2 regions of the Methylobacterium organophilum genome follow, and region 2 is predicted to be linked to the other one. Evidence: predicted binding sites of a transcription regulator. Region 2 holds the regulator's gene; the other holds the start of a gene.
The links. The regulator HrcA, encoded in region 2, represses chaperone genes, less so after heat shock. The targets are predictions, from matches to a motif close to GTTAGCACTCNCNNNNNGNGAGTGCTAAC.
Positions count from the first base shown of each region.

Region 1: a site for HrcA is predicted at 3,315-3,343, ahead of groES (co-chaperone GroES). Genes of this name have one in related genera too.

Region 1 covers NZ_CP092848.1:4,603,574-4,609,937, reverse strand. Annotated here, with positions in the region: gene MMB17_RS21735 (DUF167 family protein) at 104-430, shown strand; gene MMB17_RS21730 (hypothetical protein) at 588-731, shown strand; gene MMB17_RS21725 (Gfo/Idh/MocA family protein) at 747-2,078, opposite strand; gene MMB17_RS21720 (magnesium transporter CorA family protein) at 2,197-3,201, opposite strand; gene groES (co-chaperone GroES) at 3,422-3,712, shown strand; gene groL (chaperonin GroEL) at 3,792-5,432, shown strand; gene MMB17_RS21705 (hypothetical protein) at 5,607-6,098, opposite strand; gene MMB17_RS21700 (ParA family protein) at 6,088-6,364, opposite strand, start outside.
Region 2 covers NZ_CP092848.1:1,377,380-1,383,743, forward strand. Annotated here, with positions in the region: gene MMB17_RS06355 (DMT family transporter) at 1-519, opposite strand, end outside; gene hemW (radical SAM family heme chaperone HemW) at 528-1,703, opposite strand; gene rdgB (RdgB/HAM1 family non-canonical purine NTP pyrophosphatase) at 1,719-2,354, opposite strand; gene rph (ribonuclease PH) at 2,351-3,064, opposite strand; gene MMB17_RS06375 (hypothetical protein) at 3,201-3,488, opposite strand; gene hrcA (heat-inducible transcriptional repressor HrcA) at 3,744-4,781, shown strand; gene MMB17_RS06385 (DUF1236 domain-containing protein) at 4,835-5,665, opposite strand; gene MMB17_RS06390 (VOC family protein) at 5,867-6,292, opposite strand; gene MMB17_RS06395 (tartrate dehydrogenase) at 6,317-6,364, opposite strand, start outside.

The DNA.
Region 1 (6,364 bases), 2.0 Mb from region 2:
CCGACATTCCGGTGATGCGGCGGCGGCCCGCCGTGTAAACGCGTGTTAAAGGGCAGGACGCGAACCGCCGCTGACAACCGCCCCCGAACCGACCCCGGACGACATGGCCGAGCCCGCCCACCCCTATACGATCGAGGCCGACGGCCTGCGCCTCACGGTCCGCCTGACCCCGCGCGCCTCCCGCAACGGCCTCGACGGTGTGAATATCGGCGCGGACGGGCGGCCGGTGCTCGGCATCCGGCTCGCGGCCCCGCCGGTGGAGGGCGCGGCCAACGCGGCCCTCCTCGCCTTCCTCGCGGAAACGCTCGACCTGCGCCGGGCCGGGATCCGCTTCCTCTCCGGCGAGACCTCCCGGCTGAAGCGCCTCCATCTCGCCGGCGACGGCGCCGCTCTGGCCGCGCGGCTGGAGGCGCTCCTGGCGAAAGCCTGACAGGACGGGCTCCGCCCTCACGCGAAAGGGATCGGACGGACCCGCAACGGGTTGAAGTCCGATCGGCGGCCATGGCAAGCGCCCCGGCGGAGTCGGGGGGAGCGATGGGGCGGATCGAACAGGCAGGCGCGGGCGCCGCGGGCGGGAGCGGGCGGGCGTGAACCCGGTCGCCGTCGCCGTCCTGCTCGGCATCACCGCCGTGTTCCTGGCCCTCGTGCTCTACGCCGTCGGCTCGGGCCATGTCTGGATCCTGGCGGTGCTCGCCATCCTCCTGGTCGCAGGCTTCGTGCGCTGGGGGTAGGGCGCAATCGGGGCCTCAGCCGTCGAGGGCCGGCCCGCGGGTAGCGTCGGCGCCCATGCCGGTGCCGGGCAGGGGGCCGACCGTGACGGGGGCGCGGCTGCGGGCCGCCTCGTAGATCGCCGCCATCAGGATCTGGTCCTGCAGGCCCTCCTCGCCCGGGGTGCGGGGGCGGCGGTCCTTCAGGATGCACTCCGCCATGTGGTCGAGCTCCAGAGCGAACTGGTTCTTCGGCGGGATTACCGGCTCGTCCTTCTGCACCCGCGTCCCCTCGCGATGGGCGATCATCAGGCGCTGGCCGCGATAGGCGAAGGCGTTCTCGAGGGTGAGGGCCCCGCCCTCGGTATGGACATCGAGCCGCCGGCTCTCGTGGACGCCGTAGCTCGTGCCGCACTGGGCGATGACGCCGGAGGGGAAGGTGAGGGTGAAGACGACGCTCTCCTCCACCTCCCGGAAGAGCGGGCTGTCGGGCGTCGAATGGACCTGCGCCGTCACCGAGACCGGCTCCTCGCCGGTCAGGGCCCGCACCCCGTTGAGGCAGTAGAGGCCGATATCGGGGAGCGCTCCGCCGCCGGCCAGGGCCTTGCGGAGCCGCCACTGCTCGGGCAGGCCCGAGGTCTGGCCGTTGAAGGCCTGGATCAGGCGCAGGCGGCCGAGGCTCCCGGAACGGGCGATCTTCGTCACCTCGCGGTTGTTGGGCTCGTACTGGCAGCGATAGGCGATCATCAGCTTGACCTTGGCCTGGGCACAGGCCTCGATCATGGCCCGGGCCTCGTCCGGGCTCGTCGCCATCGGCTTCTCGCAGAGCACGTGCTTGCCCGCCCCCGCCGCCGCCACGACGTGCTCCCGGTGGAGCGCGTTCGGCGTCACCACGTAGACCGCCTGCACCGCCGGGTTCGCCTTCAGGCGGTCCCAGTCGCCGTAGCCGTAGATCGCCTCGGCGGCGATGCCGTATTGCGCGGCGACGAGCTTCGCCTTGTCCGGCGAGCCCGAGACCAGGGCGACGGGGCGCGCCATCTTCGCCTCGCCGAAGGCCGGCAGGATCTCCTCCAGGCTCAGGCGGCCGAGGCCGACGACGGCGAAGCCGACCCGCTTCTCCGGGGGCAGGGGCGCGGGCGGCGGGGGAGGGGGCGCGTCCCCCTGGCCGCGCCAGTTCGGGAACACGACCCGGCCGCCCTGGACCGCGCCGGTATCGGCCGGCACCGCCGGGCCAAGCGCCCCATCCTGTGCCTGCGCCGCGGCGCCGGTCGCGGCGAGCGCGGCACCGGACAGGGTCGCTCCGCCGGCCGCCAGAAGATTCCTCCGCGAGAGGCGATAGGCCGCCTCGCCCTGCTTGCGCTCGTCGCTCATCAGCCCTGCCACACCCATATCTCTGCCGTTCCGGGGATGCCCGGGAACGGCAGGGAGGGGCCGGCGTTCCGGCCCGGCGCGCGAGGCCCGCTGCCGCACCCGCCGGAGTCGAGGAGCGTCAGATCCAGCCCTTCACCCGGAAGAAGATCAGCGGGATCAGCGCCGAGATCGCGATCAGCGCGAGGCCGTAGGGGTAGCCGTAGGTCCAGCTCAGCTCGGGCATGTTCTTGAAGTTCATGCCGTACATCGAGGCGATCAGGGTCGGGGGCACGCCCACCACCGAGACCACGGTGAGGATGCGGAAGGCATTGTTCTGCTCGATGTTGATGAGGCCGAGGGCCGCGTCGAGCTGGAATTGCAGCGTCTCCGAGAGCCGGGTCTCGAACTCGTCGAGGGAGGCGATGTCCCGGGACAGGGTGTCGAAGCGCGGCTTCTCCTCGGCATGGAGCAGCTCGCCGCACTCGTCCTTCACGAAGGGCACGATCCGGCCGAGGCCGAGCAGGCTGGCCCGGACCTTGGCCAGAGCCTTGCCCTGCCGCCCGATCGAGCGCAGCAGCCGGCGCAGCGCCAGGTCGCGGCGCTTGGGCGCGGTGGCGTCGTCCTTGCGCGCCCCGGGCCGGGCGCTCACGTCGAAGTCGAAGATCCGGGTCGAGAGGGCATCGAGATCGGCCGACATCTCCTCCAGGGCGTCGGCAAGGCTGTCGACCAGCTCCTCGACGAGCAACAGGAACACCTGGGTGCTGGTGGTCGCCTTGTCGTCCTGCTCGGCGATGCGCTTCTTCACCGTCGCGAAGGCGCGCAGATCGTGGAAGCGGACGGTGAGCAGGTGCTCTCTGGTGAGCACGAAGCCGAGGGGCTTCAGGGAAAAATCCGCCCGGTCGAAGGTCACCATCGGCGTCGAAAGGGACAGGCCGTTGCGGTTGCGGCGCAGGCGGCTGGAGGATTCGACTTCGCTCAGGGCGGCGCGGGAGGGCACGCGCAGGCCGGTGCCCCGCTCCACCGCAGCGGCCTCCTCGGCGGAGGGATCGTCGAGATCGATCCAGACGGTCGCCGGGTCGAGGGGACCCTGCCCCTCCAGGCAGGCGGTATCGACGGCGCCCTGCGGTCCCTGAAGGCTGATCATCGCGGGAGGAGACTCTTTTGCGAGAAGGGCGGCGCCGAGAAGAGCGAATTCGTGCAAGCCGCCTGCTGCGGCAGCTTGACTCGGCGCGCGCCCGAGCCTATCTCGCCGCCGTCGTTAGCACTCGACGCACGAGAGTGCTAACAGGTTGCTAGCGACAAGGTCGGGACGCGGTCCCCGCCGCATCAAGACCATTCGAGAATTCGAAGCAAGAGGGCAGCTCATGAAGTTCCGTCCGCTGCACGACCGCGTCGTCGTCCGTCGCATCGAGAGCGAAGAGAAGACGAAGGGCGGCATCATCATCCCCGATACCGCCAAGGAGAAGCCGCAGGAGGGCGAGATCGTCGCCGTCGGCCCGGGCGCCCGGGACGAGCAGGGCCGCGTGAACGCGCTCGACGTCAAGGTCGGTGACCGCGTGCTGTTCGGCAAGTGGTCCGGCACCGAGGTGAAGATCGACGGCCAGGATCTCCTCATCATGAAGGAGTCCGACATCATGGGTGTGGTCGCCGCCTAAGGCCCCCCGAACCCTTCCCCGCCCTTCGAGGCGCCGCTCCGGCCGCCTTGGGGCTCCCACGAACTGCAGAGGTAGTACAATGGCAGCGAAAGACGTCCGTTTCTCGGCCGACGCCCGCGACAAGATGCTCCGCGGCGTCGACATCCTCGCGGATGCCGTCAAGGTGACGCTCGGCCCGAAGGGTCGCAACGTCGTGATCGAGAAGAGCTTCGGCGCCCCCCGCATCACCAAGGACGGCGTCACCGTCGCCAAGGAGATCGAGCTCGCCGACAAGTTCGAGAACATGGGCGCCCAGATGGTGCGCGAAGTGGCCTCGAAGACCAACGACATCGCCGGTGACGGCACCACCACCGCGACCGTGCTCGCCCAGGCGATCGTCCGCGAGGGCGCCAAGTTCGTCGCCGCCGGCATCAACCCGATGGACCTGAAGCGCGGCATCGACCTCGCCACGGCCGCCGCGGTGAAGGACATCACCGCCCGCGCCAAGAAGGTCTCGACCTCCGACGAAGTCGCCCAGGTCGGCACGATCTCCGCCAACGGCGACAAGGAGATCGGCGAGATGATCGCCCACGCCATGCAGAAGGTGGGCAACGAGGGCGTCATCACCGTCGAGGAGGCCAAGACCGCCGAGACCGAGCTCGACGTCGTCGAGGGCATGCAGTTCGACCGCGGCTATCTCTCCCCGTACTTCATCACGAATGCGGAGAAGATGATCGCCGAGCTCGAGGATCCCTACATCCTCATCCACGAGAAGAAGCTCTCCTCGCTCCAGGCCATGCTGCCGGTGCTCGAGGCCGTGGTGCAGACCGGCAAGCCGCTCGTCATCATCGCCGAGGACATCGAGGGCGAGGCTCTGGCTACCCTCGTCGTCAACAAGCTCCGCGGCGGCCTCAAGGTCGCGGCCGTCAAGGCGCCGGGCTTCGGCGACCGCCGCAAGGCCATGCTCGAGGACATCGCGATCCTGACCAAGGGCCAGATGATCGCCGAGGATCTCGGCATCAAGCTCGAGAACGTGACGCTCCCCATGCTCGGCCGCGCCAAGCGCGTGCGCATCGAGAAGGAGAACACCACGATCATCGACGGTCTCGGCGAGAAGGCCGACATCGAGGCCCGCGTCGGCCAGATCAAGGCGCAGATCGAGGAGACCACCTCGGACTACGACCGTGAGAAGCTCCAGGAGCGCCTGGCCAAGCTCGCCGGCGGCGTCGCGGTGATCCGCGTCGGCGGCGCGACCGAGGTCGAGGTCAAGGAGAAGAAGGACCGCGTGGACGACGCGCTCAACGCCACCCGCGCTGCGGTGGAAGAGGGCATCGTCCCCGGCGGCGGCACGGCCCTACTGCGCGCCAAGAAGGCGGTCGCCGAGCTGACCTCCGACGTCCCGGACGTCCAGGCCGGCATCAAGATCGTCCTGAAGGCCCTTGAGGCCCCGATCCGCCAGATCGCCCAGAACGCGGGCGTTGAGGGCTCGATCGTGGTCGGCAAGATCACCGACAACACCTCCTCGGAGACCTACGGCTTCAACGCCCAGACCGAAGAGTATGTCGACATGATCCAGGCCGGCATCGTCGACCCGGCCAAGGTGGTGCGCACCGCCCTGCAGGACGCCGCCTCGGTGGCCGGCCTGCTGGTGACCACGGAAGCCATGGTCGCCGACGCGCCGAAGAAGGACAGCCCCGCTCCGGCCATGCCGGGCGGCGGCATGGGCGGCATGGACTTCTAAGTCCAGCCACCCATACGAGACGGAAGAGGGGTCGCCGCGAGGCGGCCCCTTTTTCGTGGGCGCGGGTGACGCGCAGGAGGCTCGGAGGCGGCCCCTCGATTGATCGGCTCGGTCGGCGCCGCTCCCGCCGGCAAGGACGAGCGCGACGCCGAAGCGGCCGATCCGACCCGATTCTCAACCCTTCTTCTTGTCCTTCTTGCCCTTCTTCTCGGATTTCTTCTCCGCCGGGGCGTCGTGGTCCTTGCCGTCCCAGGTCGCGGCGAAGGGGCGGCTCGCCAGAGCCCGCTCGGCCTGGGGCTCGGGGGCGGGCTTGGCGGGCGGGGTCTCGCCCTTGCGGATCGGGGCGTCGCCCGCCGCGAGCGCGGTCAGACGGCGCCGGAACCAGGTCGGCGTCGCCTCCCGGAGGCTCGGGTGATGCGGGTCGAGCCGCGTGACGAGGCTCTTCACCTCGGCATCGCTCATCCCGTCCGCGATCAGCGCAAAATTCTCCATGCCGACCACGTCGCGGATCAGGCGCAGGCCGGCCACATTCAGGCTGCGGACCTTCAGCTGCTTCACGACGAGGGTGCGGGCGAGCCGGGGCACCTCGGTCTGGATATCGGGGAAGGCCTCGGGCGCGGCGCCCATCGCCTGCAGCACCGCGTAGCCGTCGACATCAAGCGCCATGGAGGATTCCCTTCACTTCCTCGACGAGGGGGACGAGCACCGTCGAGACGTAAGCACCGTACTTGCCCGAAAAGGTCGGCGGCGCGTCCTCGCTCGGCAGCAGGGCATCGGCCAGGGCCGCCGCCTGGGGGATGCGCGTGGACAGGAGCCGGAAGCCCGCATCCGGGGCGGCCGCTTCCGCCTCCAGCCGCGCCAGGGTCTGCTGGTGCTGGCGGACATGGGCCTGATAGCGGGTGACGAGGACATGCGGCCTCCCCCGCGGCGCG
Region 2 (6,364 bases):
GGCATAGGCGCGCCAGTCGCCTCCCTGCCGTACGCCGATTCCGTCGACCAGGGTGTAGCCGCCGATGGCGACGCCGGTCGCCAGCGCCGGCATGAGGGTCGCACGGCCGAGGCCGCCGCGCTCCCGAGCCAGAGAAAGGATGCCGCCGCTGACGAGCACGATACCGCAGGTGGCGAGCAGGCCGGGATGCTCCCCCGCGGCGAAGCCGGCGCCCAGCGTCACCATGGCGGGCGAGGATCCGCGGGCGATCGGATAGGTCTGCCCGAGATCGCCGGTGCGGTAGGTTGCGACCAAGAGAAGGTTGTAGGCGAGGTGGAGGGCGCCGGAAGCCACGGCGCAGGGCCAACTCGCGGGGGCCGGCAGGCCGTAGGCAAGAAGTCCGGCCAGCCCGGCCAGTCCCATGACGAGGTTCATCACGGCCATCGACCAGAGCCGGTCGGCCCCCCCGCGCAGAAGCGTGTTCCAGGCGGCGTGAAGGAAGGCGGCGAGGAGGACGAGGCCGAGAGTCGCCGGATCCATAAGGCGCCTCAGGCGGCGAGCGCTGCCACGAGCGCGTTCAACACCGGTGCCCCCCGGGGCGTGGCGGCGATGCGCCCGCCTTCGCGCCGGGCGATCAGCCCCTCCGCCGCAAGATCCGCAAGGCGGCCCTCGTCGAGGGGACTGCCCTTGAGCACGGCGTAGCGGGCGGGGTCGATGCCCTCGGCGAGGCGCAGGCCCATCATCAGGAACTCGTCGGCCTGATCGGGCAGGGAAAGCGGCTCCCATTCGCGGATGCCGTGGCCCTCGCGCTCGACCCGCTCCAGCCAGGCTTCCGGCGCCCGCTCCGTCACCGTGCCGGTGCGGCCTCCCGGCAGGACGAGGCGTCCATGGGCGCCCGGACCGATGCCGGCATATTCGCCGTAGCGCCAGTAGAGCAGGTTGTGGCGCGACTGGGCGCCGGTCCGGGCATGGTTCGAAATCTCGTAGGCCGGCAGGCCCGCCGCCTCGCAGACCTCCTGCGTGACGTCGTAGAGGGCTCGCGCCACCTCGTCGTCCGGTGGCACCAGCTTGCCGGCCTTGGCGAGGCCGAAGAAGGGCGTGCCCGGCTCGATGGTGAGCTGGTAGAGGGAGAGATGCTCTGCGGCGCGGGCGATGGCCTCGCGCAGTTCCTTCTCCCAGGCCTGCGGCGTCTGGCCGGGCCGGGCATAGATGAGATCGAAGGAGAAGCGCTCGAAATGTGCTGCGGCCGTTTCGACGGCCTCGAGCGCCTCGGCGACGCTGTGAAGGCGCCCGAGGGCCTTCAGGTCGGCGTCGTTCAGGGCCTGCACGCCGAGCGACACCCGGTTGACGCCTGCGGAGCGGTAGCCGCGGAAACGCCCCGCCTCGACGCTGGTCGGATTGGCCTCCAGCGTGACTTCGATACCAGGCGCGAACCCCCAGGCTTCGGAGACGGCTTCGAGGAGCCCCGCGACCGTCTCCGGGCGCATCAGGGAGGGCGTACCCCCGCCGAGGAAGATGCTGGAGACCCGCCGCCCCGGCGTCAGGCCGGCGACATGGGCGATCTCGCGCCGGAAGGCGGCGAGGAAGCGCGCCTCATCGACGGGCGCGTGCCGGACATGGCTGTTGAAGTCGCAATAGGGGCATTTGGAGGCGCAGAACGGCCAGTGCAGGTAGACCCCGAACCCGACATCGCGGGTGGGATGATCCGGAGCCTCCTGAACCATGCCCGGCGTCCGGCGTCAGCCCGGCCGCCGCAGGCAGGCGGCGGCGAGCGCCACGAAGGCGCGCGCCCGGTGCGAGAGGGCGGCCCCGCTCTGCCAGTCGACCCCGTGCTTCTCCTCGGACGAGATCTCGCCGAAGGTCCGGTCGAGGCCGTCCGGCTTGAACATCGGGTCGTAGCCGAAGCCGAGGCTGCCGCGGGGCGGGACGAGATCGCCGAAGACCCGGCCCTCGAACAACTCGGTGTGGCCGTCGGGCCAGGCGAGCACGAGGGCGGAGACGAAATGCGCCCGCCGGCTCTCGGCCCCGCGCTTGACGAGCTCCGCCTCGATCCGGGCCATCGCGCCGGAAAAGTCCTTGGACGGGCCGGCCCAGCGGGCCGAGAACAGGCCCGGCGCGCCGTCGAGGGCATCGACGCAGAGGCCGGAATCGTCGGCGAAGGCCGGCAGGCCGGAGGCCTCCGCCGCGGCGAGGGCCTTGATCGCCGCGTTCTCGGAGAACATCGTGCCGGTCTCGTCGGGCTCGGGCAGGCCGAGCTCGCCGGCCGAGACCGCCTCGACGCCGAAGGGCGCGAGCAATTCGCGCATCTCCACGAGCTTGCCGGCATTGTGGGTCGCGATGACGACCTTGCCGGACAGGAGGCGGTGGCCGCTCACGCGAGGGCCTGCTTCTGCAGGGCGACGAGCTGCTCGATGCCGCCGCGGGCGAGGCGGAGCAGCTCCAGGAACTGCTCCTCCGAGAACGGCTCCATCTCGGCCGTGCCCTGCACCTCGACGATGCCGCCCTTGCCGGTCATCACGAAATTGGCGTCGGTCTCGGCCGCGGAATCCTCGGCATATTCGAGATCGAGGACCGGGTTGCCCTTGTAGATGCCGCAGGACACGGCGGCGACATGGTCGCGCAGGGGATCGACCGAGATGATCGAACGCGTGCGCATCCAGGAGAAGCAATCGTGCAGGGCCACCCAGGCGCCGGTGATCGCGGCGGTGCGGGTGCCGCCATCGGCCTGGATCACGTCGCAATCGACCGTGATCTGGCGCTCGCCGAGCGCCGGCAGATTGGTGACGGCGCGGAGCGAACGGCCGATCAGGCGCTGAATCTCCTGGGTGCGGCCGGAGGGCTTGCCGGAATTCACCTCGCGGCGGGTGCGCTCGTGGGTGGCGCGGGGCAGCATCGAGTACTCGGCCGTCACCCAGCCCTTGCCGGAGCCGCGCAGCCACGGCGGCCCGCGCTCCTCCAGGGAGGCGGTGCAGAGCACCTTGGTCTCGCCGAAGGTGACGAGGCAGGACCCCTCCGCGTAGCGGGCCACAGCCCGCTCCAGGCTGACCTTGCGCAGCTCGTCGGGCGCGCGCTTGGAAGGCCGCATCCTGAAGTTCTCCGTCCCAAAATCCGAAGCCCGGGCTCATAGGCGCTGCCGCCCCGGGCGGCAACCCGGCCTTCGGAAACGGAAAGAGCCGCCATCCTTCGCGGATGGCGGCTCCCGGTCGGGCGGAGCGGTCGCGTCAGCGCCAGTGCTTGCGGTGGACCGGACGCTGCCCGTGGCGATGATGGCGATGGCGGTGCCAATGATGCCGGGGATGGCGGTGCCAGAGATGACGGTGACGGCGATGATGCCGGTGCCAGCGCCGGTGCTGGATCTCGAGGGCGGGGCCTTCCTGCGCCAGCGCGTCGGCGGGCACGGCGATCGGGGCGGCCGCCGCCGGCCGCGGCGCGGCGGCGAGCCCGATGCCGCCGAGGCCGATCGCGATCGCCACGAGCCGGGGGGCGAGCTTCCTGAAGGTCGCTGTCACGGTGGGTCTTCCTCCTGTCGATGACCGGTCTTCGGGATCGGTCCGGGCGGGATCTGTCCGGGCGTTCCTCACCTCTGTGAGACGCGCGAGCGACGCGGATCATCCCCGCTGCCGCAGCGGCGCAGCGTCCGGATTGATCGCGGGGCGGTGAGCGGACACAATCGGCCGCCGCCCTGAAGAGCCTGTCCGTTTCCCACCTTGTCCGATTCCTTCCCCTCCCCTTTCCCCCCGCTCCAGAGCCACGCGCTCGCGCAGATGAACGACCGGGCGCGGGAGATCTTTCGCCAGATCGTCGAGAGCTACCTCACCACGGGTGAGCCGGTGGGCTCGCGCAACCTCGCGCGCATCCTGCCGATGGGGCTGTCGCCCGCCTCGATCCGCAACGTGATGTCGGATCTGGAGCAGTCCGGGCTCATCTTCGCGCCCCACACCTCCGCCGGCCGGCTGCCCACGGAGCACGGCCTGCGCTTCTTCGTCGACGCGATCATGGAGCTCGGCGATGTCGGCCAGGAGGAGAAGGGGCGCATCGAGGCGCAGATGCGGGCGGCAGCCTCGCGCCACACCTTCGACAGCGCCCTGACCGAGGCCTCCAGCCTGCTCTCGGGGATCTCCCGCGGGGCCGGCGTGGTGCTGACCACGAAGGCGAATGCGGGCCTCAAGCATATCGAGTTCGTGCGGCTCGATCCTCACCGGGCCCTGGTGGTGCTGGTCTCGGTCGACGGCTCGGTCGAGAACCGCCTGCTCGACCTGCCGCCGGGTCTGCCGGCCAGCGCGCTGCAGGAGGCCTCGAACTACCTCAACGCCCGCCTGAACGGGCGCAGCCTCGACCTGTTGCGGGCGGAGATCGAGGCGGGCCGCCAGGCAATGAAGCGCGAGCTCGACGCGATCACCGAGCGCCTGGTCGATGCCGGGCTCGCCACCACGGTGGGACCCTCCGAGGCGCGCCAGCTCATCGTCCGCGGCCAGGCCAACCTCCTGGAAGATCTGCGGGCGGTCGAGGATCTCGAACGCATCCGCCTGCTGTTCAACGATCTCGAGACGCAGAAGGACGTGATCGAGCTCCTCTCCCGCGCCGAGGAGGGGGACGGCGTGCGCATCTTCATCGGCTCGGAGAACAAGCTGTTCTCGCTCTCCGGCTCCTCGCTGATCGCCGCGCCTTTCCGGGACGGCGACCAGAAGATCGTGGGCGTCGTCGGGGTGATCGGACCGACCCGGCTCAACTATGCCCGGATCGTGCCGATGGTGGACTACACCGCCCGCGTCGTCTCGGGCCTGCTCGACCGCGGGCGCTGAACGCGAAACGGCCGCGGATCGCTCCGCGGCCGCCGTGACGCAAGCCCTGCCGATCAGGCCGGGATCACGTCCACGACCTCGTAGGTATCGGGATCGATGATGACGATGTCGTCCCCGACCAGGATGAACTGGAAGCCGCGATAGGCCGGCACCAGGGTCAGGATCGCCGGCGGGAGCGGATGCAGGTGGACGGAGCGCGGGATGGCCGTGCCGACATTCACCGAGAAGTTCACGTTGCTGAGCCGCTGCACGTTGGTGCGGGTGATCGACTGGCGGAATTCCGTGCGCTGCGTCGTGTTCAGGCTCCGGGAAGCGCCGCGCGCCTCCGTGGACCGGGCTCCGCCGCCGCGCTCGCCGGCCGCGCCCCGCTCGCCCCGACCCTCGGTCTTGCCATCGGCCCTGCCGCCCCGTTCTCCGGCGCCCTCCCGGCCACCACGCTCGCCCGCCGCATCGCGCCCGTTGCGCTGACCCGGCTCGGTCCGGTTCGGCTGTCCGCGCTCGCCCTGGCCTGCCTTGTCGGCGCCCTCGCGGCCGCCGCGTTCCCCCGGCTGGCCGGCCGCACCCTCCTCGCGCCCGGCCGCGCCGCCGCGCTGGCCGGCCTCGCCGGCACCGCCCCGAGGACCGGCTGCTCCGCCGCCGGCCGCGCCACCCGCGGCGCCTCCCGCCGCCCCGCCGCCCATCTCGCCGCCGCCACCGCGGGCGCCACCGCCCGCACCGCCTGCGCCCCCACCGGCTCCGCCACCGGCGCCCACGCCGGCCCCACCGCCAGCGGCACCACCGGCCCCGCCACCCGCGCCCCCCGCACCGCCACCCTGTGCCAGGGCGGTGGCGACGCCGAGCACCAGAATGGCCGCCGTGGCTGTACCCCGAAGGAGCTTCGTCATGGTTCGTTTCTCCCTACTGCGATTGCGTCGAACGCCGTGACGGGCGCCGAAACCGGGCTCGCAACGATCAAGCGGAGAAAAGCGTTCCAGATTGCATCCAGGGATTGTGTTTTGTTGGGGGTTTCTTATCCTGTATTGATATTTGTCCCGGCTATACTGGGAGCCTGGCTTCGGCCCGCGCCGCGGCACGGGCCTCCGGCGTCAGTAATTCGCCCAGAGGCCCGGCGTGGCGAGCTCGGCAAGGTGCCCGTCGGGATCGCGGAGATAGAGGGACGCACCGCCCTTCGGCCAATCGATCCGGCTCTCGATCGGTACGCCGCTCGCCGTCAGATGCGCGATCCAGGCGTCGAGGTCGGCGCGGGCGATGCGGAGCGCGAAATGGAGCGGTCCGGACCCGTCATGGGGCGGCAGCACGCCGCCGGGCAGGGTCACCGGACTGAGCGTGCTGCCGCGCCGGAACAGCAGGAGCACGCAGGCCGCGCCCACGGGATAGGCCACGAGCCGATGGTCGGCGACCATGGGTCTCAACCCGAGCACGTCCTCGTAGAAGGCGCGGGCGCGCTCCATGTCGTCCACGTAGAGGGCGGTCTCGAGCACGCCTCCGAGGGGCGGCGGTGTCGACGCCATCGCGGATCCCTCCCGTCTTCGGCCTCAGCCCAGCGCCTCCGCGACCGCCTTTCCGCAGGCTTCGGTATCCGC